DNA from 2 places in the Pseudoalteromonas sp. bablab_jr010 genome. Region 1 is predicted to be linked to the other one. Evidence: riboswitches for the same ligand, from Rfam matches in the RefSeq annotation. Region 1 holds a riboswitch; the other holds the start of a gene.
What was found. A riboswitch is a leader RNA that binds a small molecule or an ion and turns the genes downstream of it on or off. The one in region 1 is predicted to bind lysine.
Positions count from the first base shown of each region.

Region 2: another riboswitch for lysine. It lies ahead of dapA (4-hydroxy-tetrahydrodipicolinate synthase); the one in region 1 lies ahead of lysC (lysine-sensitive aspartokinase 3).

Region 1 is NZ_JACDWV010000148.1:368,210-380,630, forward strand. It holds gene sbcB (exodeoxyribonuclease I) at 1-137, shown strand, start outside; gene JIG37_RS15050 (NAD(P)-dependent oxidoreductase) at 177-1,058, opposite strand; gene JIG37_RS15055 (redoxin domain-containing protein) at 1,173-1,688, shown strand; gene JIG37_RS15060 (2-hydroxyacid dehydrogenase) at 1,654-2,637, shown strand; gene JIG37_RS15065 (hypothetical protein) at 2,676-3,137, opposite strand; gene JIG37_RS15070 (SMI1/KNR4 family protein) at 3,197-3,796, opposite strand; gene JIG37_RS15075 (sodium-dependent transporter) at 3,864-5,189, opposite strand; gene JIG37_RS15080 (4'-phosphopantetheinyl transferase superfamily protein) at 5,337-6,074, shown strand; gene lysC (lysine-sensitive aspartokinase 3) at 6,051-7,430, opposite strand; lysine riboswitch at 7,512-7,684, opposite strand; gene nhaD (sodium:proton antiporter NhaD) at 7,773-9,023, opposite strand; gene JIG37_RS15095 (hypothetical protein) at 9,172-10,446, shown strand; gene JIG37_RS15100 (hypothetical protein) at 10,449-10,994, shown strand; gene JIG37_RS15105 (ATPase) at 10,994-12,421, shown strand, end outside.
Region 2 is NZ_JACDWV010000149.1:455-12,875, reverse strand. It holds gene JIG37_RS15390 (OmpA family protein) at 101-1,171, opposite strand; gene JIG37_RS15385 (OmpA family protein) at 1,621-2,682, opposite strand; gene JIG37_RS15380 (protein adenylyltransferase SelO family protein) at 3,012-4,424, opposite strand; gene JIG37_RS15375 (DNA-3-methyladenine glycosylase I) at 4,433-5,128, opposite strand; lysine riboswitch at 5,312-5,508, shown strand; gene dapA (4-hydroxy-tetrahydrodipicolinate synthase) at 5,646-6,530, shown strand; gene JIG37_RS15365 (2,3,4,5-tetrahydropyridine-2,6-dicarboxylate N-succinyltransferase) at 6,545-7,285, shown strand; gene JIG37_RS15360 (PLP-dependent decarboxylase) at 7,285-8,490, shown strand; gene JIG37_RS15355 (succinylglutamate desuccinylase/aspartoacylase family protein) at 8,496-9,614, shown strand; gene JIG37_RS15350 (phospholipase A) at 9,801-10,838, shown strand; gene JIG37_RS15345 (bifunctional GNAT family N-acetyltransferase/hotdog fold thioesterase) at 10,905-11,798, opposite strand; gene JIG37_RS15340 (SAM-dependent methyltransferase) at 12,027-12,421, shown strand, end outside.

The DNA.
Region 1 (12,421 bases):
TGCACGGTGAAGATAGCCCGTCGATCAGTGGCCAAGATTTCATGATCACTCTTGAAAATCTGGCTCATGAAAATGATGATAACGAGAAAAATCTGCATATATTAAAAGCGTTGTACAATTACGCACAAAGCATGTAATAAAAAACGCGACAATCATTGTCGCGTTTTTTATGGATATTACTTTTTATGTAACGCTTCGATACGCGCTAATAAACTAGATGTGTCATAGCGGCCGCCGCCTAACGCTTGTACATCGGCATAATATTGATCAACTGTTGCCGTCATCGGCAAAGTTGCGCCGTTTGCCTTTGCCTCATCCAAAGCGATGCCTAAATCTTTACGCATCCAATCAACAGCAAAACCAAATTCGTATTCGCCAGCCCACATTGTTTTGTAGCGGTTTTCCATCTGCCATGAACCTGCAGCGCCTTTAGAGATGGTTTCAATTACTTTTTCACCATCAAGGCCAGCTTGTTTTGCAAAGTGTAACCCCTCAGCCAAGCCTTGTACCACACCCGCAATACAAATTTGATTTACCATTTTACACAGTTGACCAGAGCCTACTTCACCTAATAATTGGCTAAAACGGCTAAAAGCAGCCATAACAGGTTGAACAACATTAAAATCAGCTTCGTCGCCACCAACCATCACGGTTAATACACCATTTTCTGCCCCAGCTTGACCGCCAGAAACCGGCGCATCTAAAAATGCGATGCCTTGTAGTTTCGCTTGAGCAGCCACTTCACGTGCCACTTCAGCTGACGTTGTAGTGTGGTCAACTAAATAGCTGCCCTCATGCATGCTTGCCAGCACACCCTGTTCGCCATAAACAACTGAACGTAAATCATCATCATTACCTACGCACATGAAAACGATATCAGCCCCTTTTGCTGCTTCACTTGGTGTTTCAGCGTATTCACCTTGATACTCAGAAACCCACTTTTGCGCTTTAGCCGTTGTGCGGTTGTAAACTGTCACGTTGTGACCTGCGTTGGCAAGGTGACCCGCCATTGGATAACCCATTACACCTAATCCGATGAAGGCGACTTTCATTGACATAAAACTGACCTATTTGAGTGATAAATTAGTAACAATTTCATTATCTCAACCGAATAACTAAAAAGCGAATGAAAAAAAGTTCATTTAAACCGTTTAAAAACACACAGGTAAAACATGGATAGTATATATCGTTTCAATGCCCAGCTTGCATCTGGTGAAAACTTCAGCCTTGAATCGCTACAAGGTAAAACAGCGCTTATCGTCAATATTGCCAGCAAATGTAATTTTTCAGTGCAAATGGCAAGCCTTGAAAAACTCTATCAAGAATATAAACAGCAAGGATTTACCGTACTCGGTTTTGCCTGTAATCAATTTGGCCACAATGAACCTCTAGATGGCAATGAACTTAAAGCCTTTTATCAGCAACACTTTGATGTCAGCTTTCCTATTTTTAACAAGGTGTTAGTCAACGGCCCAGACGCCCACCCGTTATTTAATTATTTAAAGTGTCATACCCGTGGAATTGCACAAAACCGTGCAATTAAATGGAATTTCACCAAATTTCTTATAAACTCAGAGGGTCAACTCGTTGCGCGATATGCCCCGCGCACCAAGCCCGAAACCCTCAAAATGGTGATAGAGAGTAATTTAAATGATGAAACTGGCCTTATTCAGTGCGCAAAAGTATGAGCAACCGTTTTTTGAAAGGAATCTAACTGAATACGCTGAGTCTGTTTCGCTCAGTTATTTTGAGCAATCCTTAAACAGAAATACCACCCCCCTCTGCCAAGGTTTCGATGCAGTGTGCGTGTTTGTTAACGATACGGTCGACAAACACGTCATTGCAGATATGGCGGCTGTTGGCATTAAAGCAATCTTATTACGCTGTGCAGGCTTCAATAATGTAGACCTTGATGCTGCCAAAGAGCATAACATCAAGGTTTGCCGCGTCCCTGCATATAGCCCAGAAGCAGTAGCAGAGCATTGTATTGCCCTTATGCTAACGCTCAACCGAAAAACCCACAAAGCCTTTAACCGTGTACGTGAAGGTAACTTTGATTTAAACGGTTTACTTGGTTTTAATCTGTTTAAAAAAACGATTGGGATCATTGGCTGTGGCAAAATCGGTTTAGCACTGGTTAATATTTTAAATGGCTTTGGAGCTAAGGTACTCGTTTGCGATCCAATGGCTGGTGAAGGCCCTTATACCCTGTGCGATTTAGACACATTGCTCACCCAAAGTGATGTCATCTCATTGCACTGCCCGCTCAACGAGCACACCCATCATTTAATTGATGCTAGCGCATTTGAGAAAATGAAAGACGGTGTCATGCTGATTAACACCTCTCGTGGTGCACTTCTTGATAGCCAAGCATGTATTCAGGCGCTTAAGTCTAAAAAGCTCGGACACCTAGGGCTTGATGTGTATGAGCAAGAGTCAGAGTTATTCTTTAAAGATCACCGTGAAGAAATCATGCAAGACGATATTTTTTCACGCCTTATTAGTTTTCCAAATGTGTTAGTGACAGGCCACCAAGGCTTCTTCACCCAGGAAGCACTGAGCGAAATAGCCTGCACCACATTACAAAGTGCCAATGAAATAAGCCAAGGCTTAGCATTAACTAACGAAGTTATTTAAGAAATGGCCTTGATACTTCTCATCAGGCGTTAAGCTCATCAATGCTCGTTTAACCTTTCATTGTTATCGAGCATTTTTACTGGTAATTGGTGATCAACCAAAAAGTCGTAAAATCGTAAATCTTCAATTAGATCGGAAGATGCTAGCTCGAAATCTTGGTAAGTTAGGTTTTTATAACTAAACCTCACTGTATGTTCGAACCTTTTAGTTTGTGAGTAAAGAATTTCAGTTACTTCGGAAATATCTATTTTAACACCTAATAATAGTAACTTTTCACCGTCTATTGACACCTCAACTGAATTTTTTGGCTCTATCATCCAATAATCTACAATGATAGAAATGATGCAACATACAACTATAAAGCCGAGCTGCATAAAAAATGGTTTTTCTGCAAATTCAGTTAAATAATAAGCAAACATACCACCAAATAACAATCTGTATAAAAAGCTGTTGAGCAATTTAAAGCTAACCTTCTTCCTTTTTCTTCTAAACACTTGCAAAGCTAACCACCCTTTATTAACTTATTGATTTTATGATATTTTAATATAATTATGTTTCATTACTTTTGAGATAACTCTTTGAGTGCATCTATGAAGTGTGTATGGTTGTATGAATAACTGCCATCTTCCTCTTCAACAAGCGAAGGGCTATTTAGTAATTCAGTGAGGAGTACTAAGAAATCATCAAGTGACTTTGCAAAAACACACTTATCATCTTCGTCTCGGCCAAAATTGATAATTTGACCTTTCGTTCCTGTCGGGCCTGGATCAAAGTCCACCCCTATAAAATTACCTCCTCCATCTCCAAGTAGAGGTAACCATTTAGTATTCGCATATTCAATTTTTATAGCGCTAGGTGTTAGGGATGAACAACTCTCATTTAACCCTTCTAATCCTTGGTCAATAATCTCTCGCCAAACATTTAACTCATGGATAATTTTTTCTGTACTTAATAATGAAAGGCCAAAAACGAAACCAGCCTTAGTGCGGAATTGACCATCACAATTTGCATATATTGATACAAAAGATTGAGGTAAAGTATTACCAACCAAATCTGCAATTTTATTTAATGACTCAACGTCCGACTCATTATTAATAACATCTATCAGAGCTGGAAACTTTGATTCTATTTTTTCTCTTAAAACAATCCATTCGGTCATAATATATCCTTATTTTAAATGACTTTACTTAAGATGATCTAATTAAGTAAATGTGAGTATTAGTTTTTTATTTCAACAACGCCACGTTCACGAATACCGCCGTCATTAATAACGGGCAGATAAAGCGAATGTACTGGGCAAACCAATAATGAGGGCCGCTCGATACTTGATGCAATTTATTACCACGCTGCCATAACCAACCAACAGTAATGAAATAGAACAGCCCCATTAAAGGTAATTGGTACTGTGTAAGCACCATAATAACTAAGCCAAATAACCAGTCAAAGTTTAAGATAATCAGTGATGAGGCAATAAACACGATTAGGGTTACAAATAAGGTCGCTTTTTTGCGCTCAATACTGTGATTCTCAACTAAAAATGCCACTGGAATTTCGGTCGATGAGATGGTTGATGTCACTGAGGCAATCGACATTAAAACAAAGAATAATAAGCCAACGAGTAAACCCACTTGGCCCATTGTGCTAAACAGTTCAGGTAAAATCGCAAAAATTAACTGCCCTTCACCAACCAATTTACCGCCGCTAAATACCTCTACACCGTTATGTTGGGCAACAAAAATAGCCGGAATAATCAATAAACCCGCTAAGAAGGCCACACCGGTATCAAGCAGTGCCACAGTGCCGGTTAGTTTAGGCAGGTTGGCATCTGGCTTTAAATAAGAGCCGTAAACCATCATACAGCCAACACCTAACGACAGCGAAAAAAACGCTTGCCCCATTGCCGCAATAATTAAGTTTGCATCAAGAATTTGACTAAAATCTGGCACTAAATAGGCTGCAAAACCATCCATTGCACCATCTAGGGTCGCGATATAAGCAATTAAGGCCACTAATAACACTAGCAATAATGGCATTAAGCGGCGTGACCAAGTTTCGATACCTGATTTAACACCTTTTAAAATAATACTCGCAGCAAGAATAAGCATCAGTGGCGTAAACACAAAATTACGTGCCATGGAGTCACTGTGCAAAAAGTTACTTAACTCAGTAAAACCAAAGAAGCTTGCGACTGGCTCGAGCGCATAAGCGAGCATCCACCCAGCAACTATCGAATAAAAGCTAAGCATTACAACCGCACCAAAGAGGCCAATATAGCCTGCTGCAGCGCCCACTTTAGGTGCTGTGTCTTGCCATGCGTTAGATAATGCTTTTACTGGATTCGCTTGTGCTTGGTGGCCTAAATACAGCTCAGTATAAAGAGCCGGAAGCGCTAATAAGAAGATAACAATGAAGTAAACAAGTAAAAATGCACCGCCGCCATGGTTTGCCGCTTGTGTTGGAAAGCCCCAAATGTTACCTAAACCTACCGCTGCACCAGAAGCTGCTAAAACGAAACCTAATCGACTTTGAAAGCCGTCACGAACTTGTGCCATACATCTACAAATCTGTTATTATTTTTCCTCATTAAACCATAATTACAGTCAACTGCGTAAACTATTTGCGTTTGTTCATGCCTATAAAAGTGCATTTGCTGTAAAAATAAACAAAACTAAATTCAAGCCCCGTGTAAGCGTTAAACCATGAGCAGTCACTACTTTTCGAATACTCTTATCATCGAGCAGCAAAGCCAAACAACGGCCAAAAAAATTATGCTAATGCATGCAGCACGTATTGATGTTGCAAGTTTACCCCTTGATAAATTACTTAGTGAGTTTGAGTTAAGTGTGCTTGAAAAACGCAAAGTGCCTAGTGCAAAGCAAGAGTACTTAGCGACTCGCCTAACGTTAAAGTATTTGTATCAACATGCTTACCCTCATGATGATTTAGCGCTCAGTGAAATATCGAGCCAGTTTGATGACAAAGACAGCAAGCTAAAATTACATACCCCGGTTAGAGAACCTGTGTGGGCTTGTTTATCACATTCAAATGGCTTGATTGGCGCAGCCCTTAACCCCGAACAGCAGCTATTTGGTTTTGATATTGAACAAAGCAGTAAGCCTCGCCCTTTTATCAAACTCGCAAAGCATTTTTATCATCAAGATGAAGTTGACTTAATTAGCCGTTTTGACGCTCCCGATGAACAGGCACAGTGCTTTTTTAGAATTTGGACATTAAAAGAAGCGCTTGCAAAAGCAAGTGCTCAGCCGATTGCGAAACTACTTGCTCCTAATGTATTTGAAGAATTGAGCAAACATAATTTCAGCGCGAGTAGTAACTCTGTTGAAGGCTTTGATATAAGTGTTGTGGCACAAAAAAGCACTGACTGGCAGTGCTCTTTTATTAATTTTAACGACTTACGCTGCGACTTGGGTTTCTAATAGTCGGCTGTGAATAGCCTGCACGACTTCATCTGACTCACTTTGCTCAACTAAGAAGCACAGGTTATGTTTACTTGCACCGTGGCAAATTAAACGAATATTAAAATCGCTTAATACCTGCATTAAGTTCATTTCTTGCTGACGTAATTGAATTTCAGAACCAATTAAAGCCACCAGCGTTAAGTTATTCTCAACCGACACATGACAAAACTCAGAAAGCTTATCTAAACAAGCTTGATCAAGCTCAGGGCGTGATGCATTTGGTGCGTTATCTAAAGTGATTGCAACACTTATCTCGGAGGTAGTAACCAAATCAACCGAAATATTAAACTCACTTAAAATGGTGAAAACACGCGCTAAGAAACCACTCGCTAGGAGCATTTCTGGGCTTTTAACCGTTAACAGAATTTGGTTTTTACGCTGCGTTACCGCACGAATACCTGGTTGCTGAGATTTTTCTTTTTCAATCCATGTACCACCTAACTGTGGTTCACGGCTTGAACCAACAAACACACTAATATGGCTACGGCTTGCAGGTAAAATGGTTGCAGGGTGCAGTACTTTTGCACCAAACGTTGCCATTTCTGCCGCTTCATCAAAGCTTAAGCGTGCAATTGGGCTTGCTTTAGCGCATAAACGCGGATCAGTACTGAAAATACCCACAACATCGGTCCAAATATGCACGCTTTTTGCGTTAATTGCTTCAGCGAGTAATGCAGCACTGTAATCTGAACCACCACGGCCTAAAGTGGTCGTTTGATTGTGCTCATTGCTACCAATAAAACCTTGAGTTACCACAACATGGTCATCAAGTAGCGGCACTAAATGCTCTTTAGCAGCCGCAGCGGTTGCTGCAACATTTGGGGTAGCTTTAGCAAATTGGCTATCTGTTTTTAGCACTTTACGTACATCAAAACGCACCGCATCAAGACCTTGACCGCGTAATACTTGAGTGAATAAATACGATGATAAACGCTCACCAAAGCTCAGTAGTTCATCCTGATCTGCTACTGACTGAGCCCCGTCTGATGCTAGCTTTTGAAAAGCCTTAAGCGTTTCATTAAAGCCATGTGCTAAATCAGCATCAAGCGACAGCTCTGCCAAGATTGCTTCTTGAATGGCGACAACGCCAGTAATGTGCTCATCACGTTCAGCCGCACTCAAATCAGCTTTACATAATGCAACTAAATGATTGGTCACGCCTGCACTGGCACTCACAGCAACTATACGTACTTGATTATCAGCACAAATGATTTCAGCGCAGCGGCTCATAGCATCAAAGTTAGCTACACTGGTACCACCAAATTTTGCAACAACGTAATCTGATTTTGTGTTGGCGGCTAATTGGGTATTCATGTCGTCTCCTTTTGTGGAAAACTATCCACAGTAATTCAAGAAGAACTCGGCAAGGGGGTGCTTTGAAAATAAAGAGTAGTCCATGCCAGAAGCTCTCCACCTAGTTTGGTGACAGTTTTGAGGATTCAGCCCCATAAACCGAAAAATAACCGTGACGTCCGGTTAATTTTCTCGGCGAGTACTTCCCTCATTAATGGTCATCGGCGTTCGTCACCTCACATTAATTACCTAAGTATCGCACCTCTTCTGAATGTTAAGTTAACACCTGGTTAAAATAACAAAGCCTGCTGTTAAAAGCAGGCTTCGAAAGTTAACGTTTAGACGTCTAGCTGTCAAGTTGTTTTATGAAATTAAACTGCCCGCTAAGTACGAACCGTAATAACCAACGGTATAAGCAATTAATAAATAAACCGACATTTTAAGATAGCTCATAAAGGTCAGTGCTTTTACCTTACTCATGGCAATAATACCTGCCGCAGAGCCGATAATAAGCATTGAGCCACCGACCCCAGTTGCGTAAGTAAACGACAGCCATTGCTGAGGGCTCATCACTATATCAGCTTTTAAAAGTGCTGCAGTGAGAGGTACGTTATCTACCGCCGCTGATAATAGTCCCATTAAATAGTTGGCATATTCCGGTGCCATCAACTCATATAAGTGAGTAAATTTAGCAAGCACGCCCACTTCTTTTAATGCACCAACCAGCAATAACACACCAACGAAGAACAATAAGGTGTCGTATTCAATTTCACGAATATAATCGATGATTTTTTTGTTTACGTCTTTTTTGCGCATTAAAAATTGCGCAACCAAAAACATAAGTGATAAACCAAATAAAAAGGTTAACAGCGGCGGCACACTATAAAGCACACTCAAAGTTAACGTGGCAATAATCGTCGAGAAGAAGATAACCGCAATGGTAATATCTGTCTTTTCGATACGACGGGCTGCTTGTTTTTCATACACAACATTACCCGACATACCCACCGACAACATCGCCGCGAGCAGTGCAACACTTGTCAGTGCAGGGGCAATTAATAATAGTAGATTAGCAATGGTGACTTTTTCGTCTAAGAAAATCATCAAGGTTGTCACATCACCTGTGATCAACGACACCCCACCCGAGTTAACACTAAATACAATTAAGGTCGCATATTTTATTAATTTTTTAGGATCTAACTTAAGTGACATCACCACCGCAAGCGAGATTAAAGTTGCCGTTATGTTGTCTGAAATAGATGAAAATAAAAACGCAAAACCACCAATCAGAAACATCAGCTTTCGTTCACTGATTTGATTTGGCATAATTTTATGAACAATATTCTGGATAAAGCCTTTAGAGTTTAAATACGCTACAAAGGTCATCGCAGCCATTAAGAATAGCCACAAAGTCGCGATTTCTAATATGTTGTGATCCAGTTGATGTTGTATGGTTTCTGGGCTTTGCCCATGAATTGGAGAGATAAATAAGATAATCCAGCATAAAGTGCCAAAAAAAAGCGTCGTTTTGGCCTTGTTTACATGGATAATATCCTCTATAACGATAAGCAAAAATGCCACCGCTATCAGGGTTAGGATAAGTGGGGTTACCATGGTGTTTGAACAACCTTTATAATAATGTAAAAATTGTAAGTCGAGTGTTTCGGCGCGGATTCTAGCAGCATAGAAAGCATAAAACTATTCTCAATTACATAATTTACTACTAATCGCCAACACCAAAGTCTGAATTTACTGGAGCTTTATGATCCCAGCTAAAAAGTTATTAAATACCCTTACTGAACATTGGGGGGTGTTAGAACTGCTATTTAAACGTTTTAAGATGGCTGATTTCAGCTTAAAAGACGTACAAAATGCGATAAAACAAAAACAACCTTCATGGTCAAATGAACGCATTTATAAAGAAACAAATCGTTTATTGAATCAAGATATTATCATTCCACTGGCAAAATCATCACAGTTAGAAATAAACCGCGCGATCGCCGATTTTGCGACTTTCTTGCTACAAGAAGAACACTTAGGTCTTGCCCAAGAAATTAGTGTGCTTGTTGATGATTTAGCTCGCCTTGGTAATCGCCTTGCTAAAGCCGGTGAAATTGAAGATTACGACGAGCTTCGCCGCTTCAGCCGTATCATGGATGATCGGGTACGCAAAATAATGAAATTGTTTGCCCACAACGAAAACGCGATTTTAAATATTGTTGAGCAAGCGAAAGCTGACAACGCGGTACAATCACTGCAAAAACGCTATCAGGCTGTAATTGAAGCATTCGATGAATACATTGAGCCTATGCTTGAAATGGTGGATATTCGTGGTGACTTCCACGCTTGCTTTAATACCATCGAAGCGCAAATTAGCACGCAAATAGAGCAAATTGATCGCCTAGGTAAGTCATATCAAGACAAGCGCATGCTTGAACAATTACGTACCCGTATTTTAGAAATGCATTTAGTTGGTCGTGAAAGTTTACGTAAAAGCGCCGATATGCTGATGCCGCTACGTGAAGAGTTACGCCGTAACAACCTAATTACTCGCCAAGCCGCTAAAGTGCTTGGTTTAGTGCGTAAAAATGGCGTCGATAACATGTTAAGTGCAGTACAGCCTAACTTTGTTTCAGACGCGCAACGTTTTTCACTTGGTCAGCAACGTCATATCGTGGCCTATATGGCAGGCTTAGTTGACTTTGAGCACGATGAATATCAGCTTCCTGAACATGATGATGTGCCCGCCTATCAAAGCCCGTATATTCCTGATTACAACGATGTTAAAACACAATTTAGAAAACGCTTTAAAAAAGCCAGCAAAAAAGCTCAACCGCTGCTTAGTTTCTTAGATGAAAGCTACCCAGATCTTGAGGCTGACGAAATGCTGTTCTTATATCAAAAACTGATTAGCGATGGTGACCTTGAAATCAGCCAAAGCCAAGAGAAAGTAAAAATAAAAATTGCCCAGCAACACTTCTCTCTTTACCCATTTAACTCATCGATTGCTGACGATAAAAAAGCAACAGAGCAATAACCATGACAGATATTAATTTAGATGATTTAACGCATCTGCAAGCTATTAATAAAAAGCTCACATCAGGCTACCACATTAGCGAACAAGACACGCTGATGTGGCAAGAGCTTGATCAACACATTGATGCTTATCGCGCGTTATTTAACGCCCTAGGCCATGACCTACAACATGATAGCCGTGGCTTTTACTATTTTGGCAGCGACGAAAGCACCCCAAATATGGGTAAAATTTCGCGTGCCATCGCACTGACTATCTACATCTTGATTGAGCACTATGCCAATACTGGTAAAGATCCAATGCGTGCCTTGTTTGACGAAGTAAACGACCTTGAACTAATGCAAACCTTAGTGCAAATCAACAAGCACCTGTTTGATCAATTAGAAATCTTCTCAGGCTCAGATTTACGCAAAGACGTTTACCTACGTATGGTGCGTTTAGGTCTAGCTCGCGAAGTAGAAAACGGCTTTATGCTGCAAGCACCTATTTATCGTTATATCGATGCATTAATGGAAGTAAACGAAGAAACCTACCTAGGAGATGACGAATAATGCAAAGCCAAAGCCTATACGGACTCAGCAAACTTGCGCTTTTAAATACTGCTGGCTATGCAAAATGCGTGATCCCGCTGGATAAAAGTAGTTCAATCTGTGCACCTAATAATACCGGTAAAAGCTCGGTAATTAATGCCTTACAATTTCCACTGATCAATGATTTACGTTTAACAGAATGGGATGGCCACGATTTAGACGAAACCCGAAAATTCTACTTTTCGTCAGACCAATCCTATATTTTACTCGAAGCTGACCTACCTAATGGCCCTGTGGTGATTGGTGTTGCCGGCCTTGGTAAAATTGCTGGTTACGCGCATCAGTTTTTTTGCTACCAAGGTAAGTTGAACCTTGATCACTACACTCAAGGCAAAACCATTGTAAAATTCACCAAGCTTTTTAATCACTTAAAAGAGCAAGGTTTCAATCCAATTGAATTAAAAGCGCAAGAGCTAAACGCCCTACTCACTGGCGGCGCAACCCCATTTGATGGCGATATCAACTTAAAGATGATCCCCCTCAATAACGTGCAAGACTCCGCGATTTATAAAGAAATTTTCCGCCGTATCCTTAACTTGCATAAGTTAGGTGCCAGCGATGTTAAACGCTTTATGCTACGCGTATTTGAGCGCCATATGTCAAACTCACGGGTTGATTTTTATGAAGTATGGCGACGTTCATTTGACAAAGTGAATCGCGCTAAACGTGAATTAAAAGCCCTTGAGTCAATGCAAGAGCCAATCGCAGCTCTTGAATCTATGCTTGAAAACCAAACGGTTTTAAAAGGTAAGCTTGCTGCCTATGCGCCAAAAATTGACCAAGCACTGATTGACTTTGAAACCTATCAACAAGAGCAACTCTCTGAGCTAAATATTGCCCTTGAAGATATCGAACACGAAAAGCACGAGTTCGAACAAAAGCAGCAGCTGTATATTCAGCAATCCCGTGATATTGAGCGTAAACAAACTCAAATTGAACAATGGTTTTTAGATTATCGAGCGCTTAAATCTGAGTTTGAATTAGTTAATAAAGCCACCTTAAAAGTAAGCCTTACACAGCTTAAACAAGATTATGAATCGCTATCGCATTCATTAAGCAGTGCTCAAGGGCAAAGCTTACACACGCTTGATTACCGTATTAGCGAAACACAAAAGCAAATTAAGAGCTTAAAATTACAGCTGAAGAACCTTGAGTTCAATTTATTCACCCGTATGCGTGAAGATTTATCTTTAAAAGAAGTTGAAGAGATTTCGCGTATTCTAAACCCAGATATCTTATCGTTTGCCACCACCAGCAATGGTGATGTTGAGATCACAGACGAAGATGCCTTTGGTGAGTTCTTAGAGCAGTTATCGGCAAATGTGAAAGGCGGTGTACTTACTCTTCCTGGCGCGACGATTAAACTTAAAAAGCTAAGCCCAGTGCAA
Region 2 (12,421 bases), on a different contig from region 1:
ATATTTATTAAGAATCATTCCTATCTTACCAATGCCTAGTACTTAGATAAGAAAAAACCCAGCACTAGGCTGGGTTTTCAAATTTGCGTAAAGGGTTAGATTAACGCTCTACTTTTACACGCTCAATTACAGTTACTTTCGCTTCAACACGACGGTTTTCAGCGTGAGCTTCTGGTGTGTTAGCTGGGTTTTTAAGACGCTCTTCACCCATACCAACAGTAGTTAGACGCATTGGATCAATGCCATCTTCGATTAGTTTCTTAGCAACCGCATCAGCACGTTTCTTAGATAACCACTTATTGTAGTCAGCTTTACCTACTGATGAAGAATGACCTTCAAGCACTACGTCAGTACCTGGGTGCTCTTTTAAGAATGCTGCTGCAGCATCAATATCATCTAGGTATTGTTGAGATACTTTAGATGTGTTGTTAGGGAACGTGATTAGTAAGCTCTTAGTTACTTCACGATCTTCATATAGCGTACAACCAGTGCCATCAACAGCGTCAGTCATTGGTGTATTTGCACATTGATCGTCTGCATCAGGGATATTATCGCCATCGCTATCTACTGGTTCTACAGCAACAGGAACAACCGTAGGAGCAGGCTCTACAGGCTCAGCTGGCGCGCTTTGAGCACCGAAGATGTAGCTAAGACCTAATTTAGCACCCACATCTGTATAACCACGGTCTAGACCTTGGTATAAAGACGTTTCTGCATTAAATGCGAAATGCTCTGTAAAGTAGTGTTGATAACCTGCACCCACATTAGCAAACATTAAATCTTCATCAACCGCATCAAGATTTTTTAAACCAAAAATACCGTAGAAAGGACCACCACCAAAGTGGTAAAGACCATCAATACCGTAACGCTTACCACTTTCTGAACCACTCATCGACGTACCGTCGTTTAATTCAGCTTTCCAGTCAAAATCCATATCAGCGTATTCTAGACGCGCACTCCAGTAATCACTGAAGCGGTAACCTAACTCTAGACCCCAGCCTGTTGAATCATCAACATCAAGACCGCCTGGTGCGTAGTCACGAACATTTTCCCATGAATTATCATAGTAATCGCCAAACGCACCAATATAAAAACCTTGCTTTTCAGCAGCGAAGCTAGAAGCACTTGTTGCAGCAAGAGCTAAAGCTATAGTTAGTGATTTTAGTTTCATGTTTCCTTCCCTTCCATTTAAGTAACTAAAGGCTGTGTAGCCTAAACTCTGTCAAGATAGATGATGAGTAATTAATCCAAACTTAATAAACTAAAACTACAATAAATTTGTTAATTTCAAAACACCACCTAAAAAAGTGACGTTTAGCACCGTCGAAATGCCTTAGAATGCCATACCAAATTAACAGTGCTCAAAAAAACTCTAATTTACCTAGTGATAATTACACGAGATAACAATAAGAACATAGTACAATAATCACCCATTTGCTGCGATGATTCAAATCAATATAAGTGTACCTTATTTTTATACCATGCCGTATACCTTTAAGAGTATCGCGTTTATTAAAAAAGTAAATGCGTTTTTAAGGTATAAAAAAAGCTGAACCATAAAAATAGTTCAGCTTTAATCTCAAGATTATTAATAAATTACAGTAAGCTAATAGTAATCTATTACTTACGCATAACCTTTACACGTTCAACCGTACTAATTTGTGCTTCAACACGACGATTTTCTGCATGCGCTTCAAGCGTATATGCTTTGTTCTTCAGGCGTTCTTCACCATAACCAACCGTAGAGATTCTATCTGATGAGATACCGTCTTTAACTAACTCTTCAGCTACATCTTTAGCACGTTTTTCAGAAAGCTTCATGTTGTAATCCGCATCACCAACTGCTGATGCATGACCTTCAAGAACAACTGATGTGCCTTCGTTTTCTTTCATAAATGCTGCAACATCAGCAATATCGCTGAAGTATTTATTTGGTACTTCTGCAACATCATGCGGGAAAGTAACTAGTAAAGTGATTGTTGCCTCTTTTTCTTCATAAAGAGTACAGCCCTTGCTATCTACCGCATCAGTCATTGGTGTATTTGCGCATTGGTCATCAGCGTCCATTACGCCATCGTTATCGCTATCTGTAGGTCCACTTACTACAGGAGCTGGCTCAACAGGAGCCGCAGAGCTGCTTTGATTACCAAAGATATAGCTTAAACCTAACTTAGCACCCACATCGGTGTAACCACGATCAAGGCCTTGGTACAAAGAAGTTTCGGCATTGAAAGCAAAGTTATCTGTGAAGTAGTGTTGGTAGCCAGCACCAACGTTTGCAAACATTAAATCCTCATCAACAGCATCAAGGTTTTTCAAACCAAAAATACCGTAGAATGGGCCACCACCGAAGTGATATAAACCATCAATACCGTAACGCTTACCACTTTCAGAACCGCTCATCGATGTGCCATCGTTTAGTTCAGCGGTCCAGTCAAAATCCATATCAGCATATTCTAAGCGAGCACTCCAGTAATCGCTAAAGCGATAACCCAGCTCTAAACCCCAGCCTGTTGAATCATCAACATCAAGGCCGCCTGGTGCGTAATCGCGAACATTTTCCCATGAATTATCATAGTAATCGCCAAATGCGCCGATATAAAAACCTTGTTTCTCAGCAGCAAATGTTGAAGCACTAGTTGCAGCAAGTGCCAAAGCTATAGTCAGTGATTTCAGTTTCATTGTTTCCTTCCCATTTTCATAATAAAGCTCGTAAGAGCTCGTATTTTTTGAGTAATCAAAACTTTAACAATACAAAAAACGATTAGTTACTTTGCATTGACATTCAACTTATTAATTAATCCATAACTATTAAGGTACCAATAATAGCCTAGCCTAATTTCGTAGATAAGCGATTAAATGTATGACCAAACCAGCTTCGAATACCGTATGAGATCATCTTTTAAAGCAATAGATTAGCCTAAAATCTATAATACCACCGCCTATTAGAGCGCTCAATCAGCATACAGTTAAATTCAATAAATAGGAATTTTCCTAGTTAATTTAAATGACTAGGTCCCACAAAAAGTTTGATAATTTTTATCATAATCTTTTGGGGCCTGAAGCCATTCAAAGTGACGCTCATCGTAAACATATGGATCGTTAAATGCTTCTAAAAAGGCGTCTTTTAATGAACTTTCTCCCGATGCTTCGTATTCCGCTAGGATCATTTCAATAGTATGATTACGTGGAATGACTGCAGGATTAACAGCGCGCATAGTTTCATAACTTTTAGACGAAATCCTCACGTTCCACTTTTTATGCCACTCTTTTAAACTAGTTGGAATTGCGAAATCCGCAAGTAAAGATTCAGTCAGAGCATTGAAAGTATTAGTATAATCGAGCTGATGTTGCTTCATTAAACCTAGCAACTCTGAAACTAAAGCATGATCGCCTTCGTGCTGACCAGCTAATCCTAATTTCTGCTGCCACATAGTATTAAATGCATCATTAAATTTAGCTGCAAAGCCATTTACAACCGGTGAGAGTTGTTCGACGGCACTCTCTTGATCAGCAAATAACGGAATTAAGCTTTCAGCCAAGCGTGCAATATTCCAATTAGCAATATTCGGTTGATTTCCAAATGCATAACGCCCTTGATGGTCAATCGAACTAAATACCGTGTCTAGGTCAAACTGATTCATCATCGCACAAGGGCCATAGTCAATGGTTTCACCACTAATCAAGGTATTATCTGTGTTCATCACACCGTGTATAAAGCCAATTCGCATCCAACTGATAACCAGCTCTATTTGCTTATCGAGTACAGCAGTTAAAAACTCAATATAACGCTGCTCATCCGTACTGCTAATGTAAGGAAAATGACAATTAATTGCGTAATCAACGAGCTTCTCTAGCCCTTCTATATCACCTTGTGTAGCTAAGTATTGAAATGAACCAACACGGATGTGACTTTGAGCTAGGCGAGTAACAACTGCCCCCGGGCGTGGTGGCTGACGATATACCGTTTCGCCAGTTGTAACCACAGCTAAGCAGCGCGTAGTTGCGATGCCAAGCGCATGAAGTGCCTCACTCATAATGTACTCTCGAACAGCTGGACCAATGGCACAGCGACCATCACCACCGCGCGAGAACACTGTTGCTCCAGCGCCTTTTAGCTGCAAGTCCCACAATGTGCCATCTTTATCTGCAATAGCACCAAGTAAATGCGCTCTACCATCACCAAGACGCGGTGAAAAATGACCAAATTGATGACCTGAGTAACCAAGAGCAACCGGCGCAACGTCGTTATCTATCGTTGAACCAGATAGCATTTTAGCTAAAAATTCGCTGTCGTGTTTAATTGCGAAATTATCAGCTAGCTTGTCATTAAATAGCAGTAATTGCGGCTCGGCAACGGCGCTCGGCATATCCTTGATAGCAAGTAGTTCACTAATATCTGTGTATCGAGTTTGCAGTTTCATAACTGTCCTTAACGTGTTGCGACACCCACACGATTATCGCCTACACCATAGGCCACTAGTTGGCTTAGTGCCTGCAGGCTGTAACCGCTTTGCTGTTGTAATTCGTTGAAAAAATCTTGCGCTGCTTGCAGTGACTTTTTAGTTTGTAAGCCGCCATCTATCAACTCATGGGCACGCAAATAGGCTTCTACATCCCGAGAAAGTAAAAAAGTATCTTTACCAAGCGCTCGTAAAGCGTATGGGCCAGTATTTCCCCCTAAACGCGCACCATGCTTTTTAAGATAAGCCCACAAACCAATAATATTGTCAGTAGGCCAATCTGCAATAAATTGGCTAAAGCTGCCATGCTTCTCAGCAACTTCGTGGATCATGTACGCATTTTCTGGGATCGTTTGTACTTTTTTAAAATTACGAACAATTCGCTCATCACTGGCTTTTTGCTCGAGCATATCTGGCGGCATCATCAACAATTTTTCTACACTGAAATCCCAAAACACATCACGAAAACCAGCCCATTTATTATTGATAACAGACCAATAAAAACCGCTTTGAAAGACTTTACGCGTGAACTCTTCTAACCATAAATCGTCATGCATTTTAGCAATATCAGCATCGTCGAGCGGGTTTGATAACAGTGCTTGCAGCATTTCTTCACTGCCCTTTCGAGATACGGCTCGTTGATAAATATCGTTAAATTTTTCCATCATTTTTCCAATTGATTTGGTTAGCGCTAAGTGTACGTAAAAACACGGTTATACGTAACCATGTTGCAAATTCGGTCACTAAAAAACAAATTCCTCGCCTTGACACCTAGACGGCTAAAATGCTTTAATCGCTGCAAATACCCTATTTAACTATGTTGGCTTTAACCTTTAAAGCGAGCATAAAGGGCTGGAAGAGGTGCGTTATTCAGGTAGCGTATGGGAAGAGCACAGACTCTGTTGATCATACGTGAGGGGAATTAACGCCGAGAAGTAACACCGTTTGTGAGGTGCTTATTTCGGGCGACTGGGCTGAATCCCAGCGACTGTCACCAACAATAGCAAAGTGCTATTGATTAGTTTGGTGGAGAGCTTCTGGTCTTAGTATAATAAGGCCGTCGCGTCTTTATTATTTTAAGCCCATTCGCTCTTCGAATTATACCTTGTTCGAACGACGACATGCGGCTCCATTCAAATGTTCCCGCATAAACTCTTCGAATACCTTATAAGTTCGTGAGAGATGATCAACAATTTTGATTTAAACGACTATCCATTATGGACAGCGCTTGTCACGCCATTTTCTGAATCTGGCGAGGTCGATTACACGGCCCTTGAACAACTGGTCGCGGAGCAGCAAGATGCAAATAACGGCATTTTATTGCTTGGCAGTACCGGTGAAGGACTAGCGCTTTCACTCAAAGAGCAACAAGCCATCGTTGAGCATGTTTGCCAATTAGCACCGAGTGTACCACTCATGGTTGCTGTGGGCGGCATGAACCTCAAGCAACAAGTTGCTTGGGTTGAATACTGCAACCAACTACCTATTCATGGCTATCTACTGGGCTCACCTCTGTATGCAAAACCAGGGGTTGTTGGCCAAACACATTGGTTTGAAAGCCTACTAAACGCAAGTAACCACCCTTGTATGCTGTATAACGTACCTGGACGCAGTGCAGTTGAGATTTCACCGCAGGTGATCAAAAACCTTGCTGATCACAAAAATCTTTGGGCTTTAAAAGAAGCCAGTGGCGACATTAGCAAATTTGAAGGCTTTAGAACGGCATCGCCAACACTGGCCATATTTAGTGGCGACGATGCACTTATGCCGTATTTTGCTCAAGCTGGAGCAAAAGGTTTAGTTTCGGTTGCCGCGAATGCTTGGCCGACTCAAACCCATGAGTTTGTTAAACGCAGTTTAAGTGGTCAATACCCAAATCTATTCACCGATTGGTCGCAAGCGATTCAAAGTTTATTCGCTGTGGCAAATCCAATCCCCGTAAAAGTACTGATGCACCTGCAAGGTAAAATAAATACCCCGCATTTACGTCCGCCGCTTACGCATTTAGAGCTTGAGCAAACAGACAGCATCACCCACGCAAACAACACAATTTTATCTTGGAACTAAAAACAGGTTTTATCATGAGCTGGTTAGAATTATTAAACAACTTAGAATCAGGCGCAGTTCGCGCGGCAACACAAGACGAGAACGGCAACTGGCACGCCAATGTTGAAGTTAAACAAGGCATTTTAGAAGCCTTTAAAAATGGCACAAACACTGAGTTCCCGGGTGGTTTTGTTGATAAGCACAACTTAGCTCCACAAGGCTTTGCAGCCGATGCTGGCGTGCGTATGGTACCAGGTGGTAGCAGTGTTCGTCGTGGCGCACACGTTGCTAAAGGCACCATTATCATGCCACCAGCATATGTAAATATTGGCGCGTTCATCGACGAAGGCACGATGGTCGACAGCCACGCATTAGTGGGTTCATGTGCACAAGTGGGTAAAAATGTTCATCTAAGTGCAGCAGTACAATTAGGTGGTGTGCTTGAGCCAATTGGTGCCAGCCCTGTGGTTATTGAAGATGACGCATTCATCGGTGCAGGCTGCGTTATTGTTGAAGGTGTGGTTGTGAAAAAAGGTGCTGTACTTGCGCCGGGTGTACGCTTATCTGCAACTATTCCTGTCTACGATTGCGTTAACGAACGCCAGCTAGACAAAGGTGAAGCCATCCCAGAAAACGCGATTGTGATCCCAGGCTCTCGCCCAGCTTCAAATGCATGGGCTCGTGAACAAGGTCTTAGCATGTCGTGTGCATTGATCGTGAAATACCGTGATGAACAAAGCGATGCATCATTACTGTTAGAAGAGGTTTTACGTTAATGAGCTTTTTGAGCACGCCCATCAAGCAAGCGGTTGAGCAAGTTTCAACGCATCTTGATACGCCATTTTTTATCTATGATTTAGATAAATTAACTGCACATTTAAATCAACTGACTGCGCAAACCGATGTGAAACTTTGGTATGCCGTTAAGGCCAACCCGTTGTCTCGCATTATTCAATGTTTAGACAGCGCAGGATTTAACTTTGATGTTGCAAGTAAAGGTGAACTTGAGCAAGTACTTGCCCAAGGCATCGATAGCGAGCGCGTGCTCAACACTGGGCCTGCAAAGAGCCCTAAACAAATTTCACATTTTATTGCTCGCGGCGTACGTACTTTTGTCGCCGAGAGCATTAACCAAGTGCGCTGGTTAAACGAACAAGCAACAAAAACAAATTGTCAGCTGCAAGTGCTATTGCGTGTTCAACTTCGTTGGCCAGACAGCGAAAAGAATCCACTTGGCGGCGATAGCCTTACTCCTTTTGGTTTGGGCTGCGATGAGTGGCAAGCACTCACTGCAAGTGATTACCCAGCTCTTAGCTTTGATGGTCTGCATATTTTCCAATGGGGCAATATGCTGAGCACTGACAAGCTCGCCGAGCTATGGCGCGCAATGATTGCGCCACTGCAACAGCTAGCACGCTCATTAAACATTAATCTTAATATTCTCGATTTAGGGGGTGGCTTAGGCATTCCTTATACTCAAAGTGCTAACCGACTCGATTGGTCTGCACTTATTGAGACTTTGGCTAGCATTAAAGCAGATGCCGGTGTCAAAGAGCTTTGGATGGAACTTGGCCGCTATGCGGTGGGCGAATGCGGCCATTACGCAACGCCAGTTGTTGAGCGTAAAGTAAATTACAATCAACAGCAGGTGATTTTATCAGGCGGTATTAACCATTTACTTCGCCCAGCTGTGACAAGCCAAGATTTCCCTGCGGCCTTACTTCGCGAATCGACGGCTGAGCCTGCGGCAATGACTTTATACGGCCCGCTTTGCACCGCCCTTGATTGCTTAGGTGAGCACCAATTAGCGAGCGATTTAAATGAGCAAGACTGGTTGGTATTCAGCCAATGTGGCGCATATGGCTTTACCGAAAGTATGCCGTACTTTTTATGCCACGAATTAGCGGCTGAATACATCCTTGAACAAGGCAATATTGAGTGCATTCGTAGCGCTGAAGATGCCAGCTATTATTTAAGGTAATCGCCATGAGTAAAGAATTAATCAGCCAAGAGAATATTGTGGTTGGCGAGATTGCCAACGGCCTACCTCTGACAATCCCAGTGTATCGCTTAAAAGGGGATGGCACAGGCCCAAACGTGTATATACAAGCCAATATGCACGGCGCTGAAGTACAAGGTAATGCAGTAATTTATCAATTGCTTGAGCAGCTAAAATCACTCAAGCTGCGTGGCGATATTACCCTAGTTCCTTATGCTAACCCTATTGGTTGCAACCAAAAATCAGGTGAGTTTACTTTAGGTCGCTTCGATCCAATTACGGGCACCAACTGGAACCGCATGTACCGCTTTAATAAAGCGTTACCGTCACAGATTGCTGAACAGCACAAAGACTGTGATGATGCGACCCTTAAAGCGGCGTTTAAACAGGCACTCGTTGCTGACATCGATAGTCAATTAACGGGCCCTGATTACAGCCTAACAACGGGTAAGCGTATTGCCCTTAACTTGCAAAAGCTTGCCCATCAGGCAGATATTGTTTTAGACCTTCACACGGGGCCTATCTCAAGTAAGCACTTATATTGCCCTGAATACGCCAAAGAAAGCGCGAGCTACTTTAACATCGAACATGTGTTATTGATCCCAAGTGATTTTGATGGCGCGATGGATGAAGCGAGTTTCTGTCCATGGTGGTCACTGTCTGAAGAGCTTGGTAAACAAGGCCGTGAATTCGCTGTCCAAATCGAAGCATTCACCGTTGAGCTAGGTAGCCAAGAAAAAATCGATTTAAGTGCAGCACTCGATGATGCAAATAGCATTTTAAGTTACCTCAATCACAAAGAGGTATTAGTTGATGCTGCATATCATCCTAAAGCGATGACACGCTATGCCTGCATGCTTGAAGATTATGTAGCTTACTATGCACCTATGGGTGGCATGGTTGAATACCTTGCCCCACTGGGCGGCCATATTAAAGCTGGTGAGCCTATCGCCCATATTTTAAGAATGGAGCGCTACCTTTCTGAGCAGCCGCTACAAACATTAAGTTTTGATAAAGACGCCATTGCTATTTTGCATTTTGCTTCAGCAAGCGTGAATCAAGGTACCGAACTTTATAAGTTTTTTACCAACGTATTTAAGCTATAAGCTCATCCCTTCTCATTGCGTGAGAGTCAACGGCTTATGCTCTTAGGCCGTTACAGCAGGGCTCCAAGCTTAGCTTGGGGCTCTCTATTTACCTAAAATTTCAACAATTCAGTACAAGTTCACGGTTACTTATGTAAAAATCGTTATAATTATACCTACTTACAAGTCTACTGAAAGGGAACTGCAATGGGATGGCGCATTTGGCTGGCAGCCGCTGGCTTATTTTCTGTACCTGTATTTGCTCAAACTGAACAACCACAAACTAACGAACAAGATGATGCACTAGAACTCGTAAAGCAGTGTATTTTGAACGAAGCTATTGGCGGTGACGGCAAGCAAACACTTGAAGAACTTCGTAAAAAGTGCTCTGATTTAGATGAAAGCAAAAAGCTCACCGCTTTAGACAAACGTAAAGCGCGTGAAGAAGTAAGTAAGAAAAACCGTAATGTGATCACCCCACATAAGCGTAACTATATTTTACCGCTTTCTTACGTATCTAATCCGAATGAGCGCCCTTTTGATGGCCTAAAAGACCTCGCTGAAGAAGTCGATGGCGAGCCACTTGATAATCTTGAAGTAAAATATCAATTATCAATCAAAGTGCCTATCTTCGAAGGCTTCTCAGATAAAGACCAAGGCGTATTTTTTGCATTTACCATGCAATCGTTTTGGCAGTTTTATAACAAAGATATTTCATCGCCGTTTCGTGAAACAAACTACGAACCAGAGATCTTCTGGGTGAACTATCTTGATCCTGAGCATGTGCTTTGGGGCGATGAGATGGCGATTGCAATTGGTGCTTCACATCAATCTAATGGCCGCAGCCAGCCTAATTCACGTTCGTGGAACCGCATTTATGCTGACTTCTTATGGGAAAAAGATGGCTTTGTATTTAGCTTTAAGCCTTGGTACCGCATTCCTGAAGATAAAAAAGATGATGAACTAGAAGCTAAAGGTGATGACAACCCTGATATCTACAAATACATGGGTTACTTTGAATTCTCGGGTGCATACCGTTACAACGAGCATGAGTTTAGCTTTATGACCCGTAATAACTTAAATTCAGATAACCGTGGTGCAATTCAATTAGATTGGTCTTTCCCTCTTTGGGGCAGATTACGTGGTTATGCACAATACTTTAATGGTTATGGTGAGAGCTTGATTGATTACAACGCCGATATTGAACGTTTTGGTGTGGGTATTCTGTTAACCGACTTGCTTTAATTGTTATTTTAACTGACTTGCTTTAACTTAAAGAGCGAGCTTTAGTTAGCTCGCTCTGAATATTCGTTATTTTTTAACGATGAAGTGACCTTCAAATTCTGCTACTAGCACATCACCATCGTACACATTCACTGGCACATGGTAGCTTGCTTTGCCATTGTCCTCTAGCTCCGCCAACTTGCCTTTACAGCCAGCCAACTCAACACTCCCGCGAGGATCGTTATTCAGTGGTTTAAGATATTTAATGTTGGCATCTGCTAACACGATATTCCCTTCAAGGCCAGCTTCTTTAAGCGCTAGGTAAGTTGCGCCCCAGCCTGTTAAGGTCGCTAAACTATAAATCGAGCCGGCAAACATAGTGTTATGAAGATTTAAGTTCGCATCTAGATCAGCGCGCGTAGTAAACTGCCAATCGGTGTAGCTTTCTACTTTAATTCCCATTGCATCACTGATAGGGATCGACTCACGCCACGTATTTTGCAGTACTTGTGTCCAGTTTGGATGACGGAACCAACCCGGCTCAGAGGGTTTTTGTTTTACCATTTTCCAATGCTGTACATCGTCATAGGCAAGGTGTGCTTTTTCTTTTAATTCGTAGCCATGACGCTTATAAAAATCAAGGGCTCGCTCACGAGCAAACAATACCAGTTCATCTGCATCTTGAGTCCATGCGATTTTTTCTAATTCATGTAATAAACGGCTACCAATATGCTGGTTACGATTACCTTCAGCAACCGCCATATAACGAACTTGCGCTTGCTGATGATTATTAAAATGCAGGCGAGCTACGCCTAATACTTCGCCATCATTATTTTTGATAAAGCGGTGCTCTGCGTCTTGCTCTAAGTCATCTTGTTCAGAACCGCGCGGCTCGCCCCAGGGTGCTCTTAAAACCTGCCAACGTAATGAATAGTACGCTTGCCAATCTTCGCTGCTTTGCGGGGTGGTCACTTTAAACATAAAAACTCCTGTGATAATTCAGCCACGGGTCTGTTGTTTTTCTGTCGTGGCCTTTGCAATGCGAATTACGATACGCGATCTTCTATCAAGTTGGAATAATACTTTGGTGACCCAGCCTAAATTATTATTCACAGCTGTAAAAACCAATGCACAATTGCACTTTATGCTTACTGGTCTATGCTGAAATAATTGTCTAATTATTATAATAACACGCTAAAGGCCCGAAATATGGAACATTTTCTTGAACCCAGTGGCGCAGTAAAACATAGTTTTATTGAGGACTGTCACCGATTAGGGCAGCTCATTTATTGGCATAAACAAGGCAATTACAGTATTCAAGTTAGGCAACTTAACCAATTACGCTGGTTACTGATCAACGAAACTCTGCAATCGGTCATTGAAAAACGCCGACCTGCCAGATTACTTTTCCCTCATTTACAATACCTTGCAAAGCTTTGGCAAGACTTAGAGGAACCGAAAAAGATTTTAGAATTAGGCCTAGGCGGTGGTGCTATTCGTAACTACTTACAGCACACCTACCCTGATAGCCAACTGACATCGGTTGATAAAAACCCCGACATAATTCACTGCTATAAACGTTACTTTGGTGGCGACCATGCCAA